Regions from separate parts of the Salinivibrio sp. AR647 genome, predicted to be linked through region 1. Evidence: predicted binding sites of a transcription regulator. Region 1 holds the regulator's gene; the other holds the start of a gene.
The links. Region 1 encodes CRP, which controls carbon source genes, mostly activating them, when cyclic AMP is high. Its sites were predicted from a motif close to TGTGANNNNNNTCACA; they were not measured.
Positions count from the first base shown of each region.

Region 2: the regulator CRP is predicted to act here: its motif matches at 1,818-1,833, upstream of mlc (sugar metabolism global transcriptional regulator Mlc).

Region 1 is NZ_MUFE01000009.1:139,749-143,964, reverse strand. Features, by position in the region: gene BZG76_RS12185 (hydrolase) at 1-194, shown strand, start outside; gene BZG76_RS12180 (YheU family protein) at 342-560, shown strand; gene BZG76_RS12175 (phosphoribulokinase) at 617-1,486, shown strand; gene crp (cAMP-activated global transcriptional regulator CRP) at 1,736-2,368, shown strand; gene BZG76_RS12165 (DUF1338 domain-containing protein) at 2,487-3,278, opposite strand; gene astD (succinylglutamate-semialdehyde dehydrogenase) at 3,289-4,216, opposite strand, start outside.
Region 2 is NZ_MUFE01000007.1:167,108-171,323, forward strand. Features, by position in the region: gene BZG76_RS10530 (methyl-accepting chemotaxis protein) at 1-199, opposite strand, end outside; gene queD (6-carboxytetrahydropterin synthase QueD) at 463-825, shown strand; gene queE (7-carboxy-7-deazaguanine synthase QueE) at 1,008-1,673, opposite strand; gene mlc (sugar metabolism global transcriptional regulator Mlc) at 1,939-3,153, shown strand; gene sstT (serine/threonine transporter SstT) at 3,244-4,216, opposite strand, start outside.

The DNA of each region.
Region 1 (4,216 bases):
TCCATGCGAAAGACGATCCCTTTATGACCGACGCAGTAATCCCAACCTCGCCTCTGCCCGCGAATATTGACTATCAACTGAGCGAGCATGGTGGGCATGTTGGTTTTGTTACCGGCAGTTGGCGCCAGCCACAGTTCTGGCTGGAGCAGTCGGTGCCTCACTGGTTAGCCTCACGCCTTTGCTCGTCCCGTTAAAAAGGGACGCCACGCAAAGCAAAAAAGACCGACGCACATTGATCTACTGCATTGTGTTGAATGATTGGGTAAAATGCGAGCTGATTCACAATATCAGCATCAAGCACCCTAACGTCTCAGCCATAAATCAACAAAAGGTGATGTAGTATGATGGTTCCTTGGCAATCGGTCCCTGAGGAAACACTGACTCGTTTAATCGAGCACTTTGTGTTACGGGAAGGAACCGATTATGGTGAGCAGGAAGTCAGCTTTGCACAAAAAGTGGCGGATGTTCGCCAACAACTGCAATCCGGCGACGCCGTGATTGTGTATTCTGAGTTGCACGAGACAGTGGATATTCGTCGTAAGGAAGCACTCAGATCTTAGCATCGCTGTACGCAATAAACAGCGATACACATTCAGACTGAATGACAGGGCGCGTCATGTCGGCTAAACATCCAATCATCGCGGTCACCGGCTCTTCAGGAGCAGGGACCACCACCACGTCCGAAGCATTCCGTAAGATGTTCCAGATGATGAACATCAAAGCGGCGTGGCTAGAAGGGGACAGTTTCCATCGCTTTACGCGACCGGAAATGGACGTCGAGATCCGTAAAGCACGTGAGCAAGGACGGCACATTAGTTACTTTGGCCCCACCGCCAATGATTTTCCGCGATTAGAGCAGTTTTTCCGTGAGTACGGTGAACTCGGCACAGGCAAATATCGCCGCTACTTGCATACCTTTGATGAAGCGGTGCCCTACAATCAAATGCCAGGGACCTTCACACCATGGCAGGATTTACCCGACAATACCAACGTACTATTTTACGAAGGCTTGCACGGCGGTGTGGTTGATGGTGAGGTCAATGTCTCCCAACATGTCGACCTATTGATTGGTATGGTCCCGATCGTCAACCTTGAGTGGATTCAGAAATTTGTCCGCGATACCCGCGATAGGGGCCACTCACGCGAAGCGGTCACCGACTCAATTGTGCGGTCGATGGACGATTATTTGCATTATATTACGCCGCAATTCTCACGCACTCACATTAACTTTCAACGGGTGCCGACGGTCGATACCTCCAACCCACTGAACGCCAAAGGCATTCCTTCGTTGGATGAGAGCTTTGTGGTGATCCGCTTTCGAGGGATGAAAAACGTCGACTTTCCTTATCTGCTGCAAATGATCACGGGGTCTTTTATGTCACGGCATAATACACTCGTCGTGCCAGGCGGTAAGATGGGCTTTGCGATGGAACTTATCATCCGTCCATTGATTCAGCAGCTAATCGAAAAAGGCAAGATTGGCTAGGGCGTAGCGCATCTATCGTGTATTACTTCTCAAGCCGTGATCTTAGCCACGTTTTTGCCAGGTTTTTAGGCGGTTGGCCTAGATCAAAATCAAGAAATTGCTAACAAAAAAAGATACACTCTTGTTAACATACAGTGAGCTTGTAGCCCGCGCCCAGACTTCGTATTCTGTGCATAGATCTGGTGGGTTACCCCTCAGACAAAGATAGGACGTTGTTGCCGGGCAACACATGCAGAGGAAATAAGTTATATGGTTCCAGGAAAACCTCAAACAGACCCTACACTCGAGTGGTTCCTTTCACATTGTCACATCCACAAGTATCCGTCTAAAAGCACGCTGATTCATGCAGGCGAAAAAGCGGAGACCTTGTATTACATCGTGAAAGGGTCTGTCGCCGTTCTAATCAAAGATGAAGAAGGCAAGGAAATGATCCTGTCTTATCTTAACCAAGGTGATTTTATCGGTGAGCTAGGCCTTTTCGAAGATGATCAGGAGCGTACCGCTTGGGTTCGGGCTAAGTCTCCTTGTGAAGTGGCAGAAATCTCATTCAAAAAGTTCCGCCAACTGATCCAGGTTAACCCTGATATATTAATGCGTTTGTCCTCACAAATGGCGCGCCGTTTGCAAGTGACCAGCCAAAAAGTGGGGGATCTTGCCTTCCTGGACGTCACGGGCCGTATTGCGCAAACCTTGTTGAATTTAGCGAAGCAACCCGATGCCATGACGCACCCTGATGGCATGCAAATTAAGATCACACGTCAAGAAATTGGCCAAATCGTTGGGTGTTCGCGTGAAACCGTGGGGCGTATTCTTAAAATGCTGGAAGAGCAAAATCTTATTTCAGCCCATGGTAAAACCATCGTGGTATACGGTACCCGCTAATCACAGCGCTCTCTGTATTCCCAACCGACGCCCTGGCGTCGGTTTTTCTTTTTAAAACAAAAAAAAGGAAGAGCGAACTCTTCCTTAACTGTGTATGCCTCGTTATATCAGCTATTTATTAGTGCGTGCTCTCAAAAATTTTATCCGCTGAAGCGGCAACAAATCCCTGGTACAACTCACCGTTGGGCAACACATAACGCTTAGCAAACTCATAAAACCCACCTGGAATGGTTTGCGTGCCATCAGAGAAAACAACAGCGACACGGTCAGCCATGGTGGAGGATTGCTCCAGATAAACGGATGCGTCCCCTTTTACTTCACCACCCGCTTCGTTAATTGCAAAGCCATTGTCTCGCAGCTTTTGATTAACCGATTGGCAATGATCATGAGCCTTTAACTGATTGACACTCACCGTGAAATGATTCGCACCATAACCGTGCGCGGCTACCCAGGACGCGTATTCACTCTCCTCAGCAAGCGCTTGATAGGTGGCGCTATCGATGTCCCAAAGCCGCCCCTGATGAAGAAAATCGCTCCCTGTTAGTGACGACGCATCGACTTGTGCCACCAGCTTGTGAACAATGGCTTGCAGCGCAGGCGAGCATTGCTCGACCATCAATTCACTGATAAACACTTTCGGCATCAAAGGATCGGGGTGCTCGAAATGGCAGGCATTGAGCTTTTTCGCTTCAAAGGTATAGTCCCCTTTTTGCTGATAGCCTAGCGCCAGGAAGGGGCGCGCCAAGACCTCAAGCCCAACCTTGGGCAAACCAAATGTCCGCAAGGCAATATGATCATTGATTAAAGGCTGCCCTTCTTCGAGCAAGGCATGTACCTGATGTGCCGATGGGCAAAGACGGTTAATATAGTCTTGCCATAATTTATCGAATAACGCTTGGCCACTGTCCATGTTGGTCTCCTTAATCTTGTTGAGTCGGAATACCGGGGGCGAACGTCTCAGGCAGTACCACCTGCTCCCCTTCCATTGATGCCATGGGATAAGCGCAATAATCGGCGGCATAGTAAGCGCTTGGACGTAAATTACCCGACGCACCTGGCCCGCCAAATGGCGCATCACCGCTTGCCCCTGTCAACTGACGATTACGATTCACAATCCCTGCGCGAATATGATCGAGGAAGTATTGCCATTCGCCCTCGTCTTCACTGATAAGGCCTGCCGACAAACCATAGCGGGTATCATTCGCCTTCGTGATCGCATCAGCCATATCCTGATAGCGCTGCACTTGTAGTAGCGGACCGAAATACTCTTCGTCGGGTAACGCTTGAATGCCACTCACATCTAAAATCCCTGGAGAAATCACCGCATCGTGTAAATGCTCGCACTCTATGACGGGGGTTGCTCCCAGATCGATCAATTTTTGTTGTGTGGCCAAAATCCCCTCGGCGGCAGCCATTGAAATTTGGGCGCCCATGAAAGGTGCGGGATCATCAAACTGTCCGCCCACTCGCACGGTTTTGGTCCATTGTGCTAGGCGAGTCAAGATCTTGTCACCCACTTCTCCCTCAGGCAGTAGCAGGCGGCGTGCACACGTACACCGCTGACCGGCACTGAGGTAGGCCGATTGAATAATGGTGTATACGGTGGCGTCTAAATCACCGAACTGATCACTCACCACCAAGGGGTTATTGCCCCCCATTTCCAGCGCCAGCATTTTATCGGGCTGGCCAGCAAACTGACGATGAAGAATATGCCCCGTATTGGCGCTACCGGTAAACAATAAACCGTCAATACCGCGCGCTTGGGCCAGCGCCTCACCGGTATTGCGCCCACCTTGTACCAGGCTGATCAGTCCTTGCGGTAATCCCGCTTCGAGCCAATAGCCCAAG
Region 2 (4,216 bases), on a different contig from region 1:
GCTGACTGATGGTGCCGGTGAGCATCAGCATATTAAGGCTATCAAAGTAGTTGGACGCTTTATCTAAGGTTTGCTCGCTGACAATCGATGTCATCAAGGCTTTTTGTTGATGCGACTGATAGGCCAGCGAGGTGGCGAGCACAAGAGCGAAAACAAGAAAAAGAGCAAGAAGAATTTTGCTCGCAAGGGTCATACGCATGAGTCAACCATTTGTTATTAATTTATAGAGTTATCAGTTCTAGCCTGTAGCGACTATGTTAAACCGAGAGCGCACTTGTGGCGGTATCCTCATATAAAATGTGTGATTTCATCGACGTAAATCGTCCCAATAATGAGATGGAAACCCGTATTGCGAGGCATTCTGGCCGCACAGACTAACGGGTGTGGTCGGATGAATGCGTTTGAGTCGGCCAGCGAATTTAAGTAGCATGCGGCCTCTTGTTGTTGTTGGAATGAAGTAAAATGACCACTGAGTTGTTTAAAGAATTTACCTTTGAGGCGGCACACCATTTACCGAATGTGCCAGAAGGCCATAAATGTGGGCGTTTACATGGGCATTCATTTACGGTGCGTTTGTATGTAGAAGGCGACGTTGATCCGTATACGGGGTGGGTGATCGACTTTGCCGAAATAAAAGCGGCTTTCAAACCGATTTATCAGCGCCTGGATCACTACTATCTCAATGACATTGAAGGGCTAGAAAATCCAACCAGTGAAGTGCTAGCACATTGGATTTGGCAACAGGTAAAACCGAATCTGCCTCTGTTAAGCCAGGTCATGGTGAAAGAAACTTGTACCGCAGGTTGCACTTATCGAGGTGAGTAACGAAACTCGACGTGAGTAACAATACTCGAGGTAAATAAGAAGCAGTCGAGAGAAATAAAAAAACGCCGAGTAGCAGTGTCCAACTTTATGAAGTCACTTCAGTACTCGGCGTTTTTTGTCGCTTTTTCGACGTGTGCTTTGCTCCATGACGGCGCGATTTATCTTGTCACCGTCATCGTCACTTAGGCGATATTCAAATACTTGTGTGTTTGCACGGATAAACGCCAGCCGCGCGCAATGCAGGTGTCGATGCAAAGTTTGGTTGCACGTGGCTTTTGGCTTACCGGCTGCAGCGCAATGGTTGCACCAGGAGAGGCTGGGCAGGTCTCAAGCAGAATCTCTAGTTGTGTAATGTCCTTTTCTGTCCCCACCGGATGTTTTATCTCATTGGCTCGCGCCATCGCACTGGCGAGAACGGGCAATTTACCGCGCATATTGATTTTGGGCGACACCGTTACCCAGGTGGCTTGGCTCGCATAGACCGTATAGGTGCCACTGGTTTCAATTTGGCATTGGCATCCAGCCTCTTCCAAGGCTTCCGTTAAAGGTACCAAATCATAAAGACAGGGTTCGCCCCCGGTAATCACGATATGCTTAGCGTGATAGCGTTGCGTGATTTCAGTGACGATATCTTCGGCTCCTAGCCAGCACCAAGTCGGTGAATCCTCTGACTTATCAATAATAAAGATCTTATCTTGCTGATCCTTATCATCCGTTTCCCAGGTTTGCTTAGTATCGCACCAGGCACATCCTACTGGACATCCTTGCAAGCGGACAAAAACTGACGGAACCCCTGTGAAGGTGCCTTCGCCCTGGATCGTTTCAAATATCTCGTTGACTCGGTACATGGTGATTAATAGCGATAGAATATGAGCTCCGCATTATGCCAACGAATAAGTTTGAGATCTTGTTTTTTAGCCCGCGATTAGAGGATGAACAGCGTTACTGTTTAGACAGGTTTTGTGAGTTTGTACGCGATTTCAAAGATACAAAGTGACAAATGTCACGTGCTAGCGGCCAATTGCTTCACAATTAGTTCGCGAAGTAAAAAAATTCACCTAAATAGGCGGTGTCAGGGTTTATCGCCACAGCCACGTAGTAATAGGAAAGGGCATGATTATTGGGCAGCCGGGACATATCGATCATATTAAGCGCAAAAATGCGGGCACGATTTATAACTTAATCGACCGTTTTGAGCCTATTTCGCGGATCGAACTCTCGAAACGCAGCCAACTGGCGCCTGCCAGTATCACCAAAATTGTGCGCGAACTGATGGACGCTCACCTTGTAAAAGAGGCGCCGATCCAAGAAACGAGCATGCGCGGGCGTCCAGCTGTAGGGCTTATGCTGGATAACGAAGGCTGGCAATTTTTGTCCATGCGTCTAGGAAGAGGTTATCTCACTCTGGCGCTGCATTCGCTAAGCAGTGAAATTTTGATTCAAGAACGGCATGAATTAACGGTGGTGGCGCAAAGTGCATTACTCACCACCGTGGTCGATCATGTCAATGCGTTTTTCTCTCGTCACCAACAAACGGTGGATCGTGTCACCAGTATTGCGATTTCGCTACCGGGCTTGGTAAATAGTGCCCAAGGCACCGTGATTCAAATGCCGCACTTTGAGGTCGACCATATGCCTCTAGGACCTGTATTACATCGTGAGACCGGTTTACCGGTATTTGTGGGGAACGACACCCGTTCTTGGGCACTAGCGGAAAAGTTGTTTGGTAACGCGAAAGAAGCAGACAGCGCCGTTCTGGTCGCGGTTCACAGCGGCGTTGGGGCCGGTATTGTGCTCGAGGGCAAAGTGCTTCAAGGGCGGATCGGTAACGTTGGCGAGTTAGGTCATATTCAAATTAAGCCCTTTGGTAAGCGGTGTTTTTGCGGTAATTATGGCTGTTTGGAAACGGTCGCAAGCCTGTCCGCGATCTATGAGCAGGTGGAGACATTGCTCAATGAAGGGCATCCGAGTTGCTTGCACGACCAACCCCTCACGATAGAGGCTATATGCGATGCAGCGGTGTCAGGCGATGGTTTGGCCCACCAAGTGATCACCGAGCTTGGGCATCACTTGGGAACCGCCATAGCGATTGTGGTGAATTTATTTAACCCAGAAAAAATATTATTTGGTGGCGAATTCAATCGTGCTAAATCGGTCTTGTATCCTGCGATCATGGAATGTTTAAAAACGCAGACGATTCCGCTGTATAGCAAGTACCTAGTCTTGGAAGAAAGCTATTTCTATACCCAAGCGACGATGCCTGGAGCGGCGATGGTAAAGCAGGCGATGTACGATGGTAATTTGCTGATGAAAGTGCTGGAGGGCTAATCGTTGCCTTGGTTGACAATTAAAAAGCGGTTAAAGAAAAAGCAGGTGTTGATGCACCTGCTTTTTTTTGATCTTGGCTAAGGGCGTTGGTTAGCTGTTTTTACGCGTTTCACCTAAGCATGCCGCCGCAGTAAATACTACGTCGGTTGAGCTATTCAGGCCCGTTTCGGCAGAGTCTTGTAAAACACCGATAGTAAAGCCAATCCCAACCACTTGCATGGCAATCTCTTGTGGAATACCAAACAAATTACACGCGAGTGGGATCAACAATAGGGAGCCGCCAGCAACCCCCGACGCGCCGCACGCGGATACCGCGGCCACCACACTCAACAGCACAGCCGTGGCGATATCCACTTGGATACCGAGTGTATGAACAGCAGCCAGGGTTAATACGGTAATGGTGATCGCCGCGCCTCCCATATTGATGGTGGCACCGAGTGGGATAGAGACAGAATAAGTATCTTCATCTAAATCAAGGCGGCGGCATAGCTGCATATTCACTGGAATGTTGGCTGCAGAGCTACGGGTGAAGAAAGCGGTGAGACCGCTCTCACGCAGGCAGCGAAAAACAAGGGGATAGGGGTTTTGACGCGTTTTGATATACACAATCAGCGGATTTACCACCAAGGCGATGGTTGCCATACTGCCGAGTAGCACCCCCAAAAGGTGTAAATACCCCATCAAAGCATCAAAGCCACTTTTCGCTAACGTGCTTGCTACTAAGCCAAAAATACCCAAAGGCGCAAACCGGATCACAAAGCGGACGATCATCGATACCCCCTCGGATACATCCGAGAAGACACGTTTGGTTTCGTTCGACGCATGATGAAGAGCAATACCTAAGCCAATCGCCCAAGCCAAAATACCAATATAGTTACCACTCATCAACGCGTTAACAGGGTTGTCAACGATATTGAAAAGTAGCGTACTTAATACCTGGCTAATACCCTCTGGCGGCGTAATGCTAGCATCCGTCGCAGCAAACTCGAGGGTAGTCGGGAACAAAAAACTCATGGTCACCGCGGTCAATGAAGCCGCAAGGGTGCCGATAAGATAAAGCCCA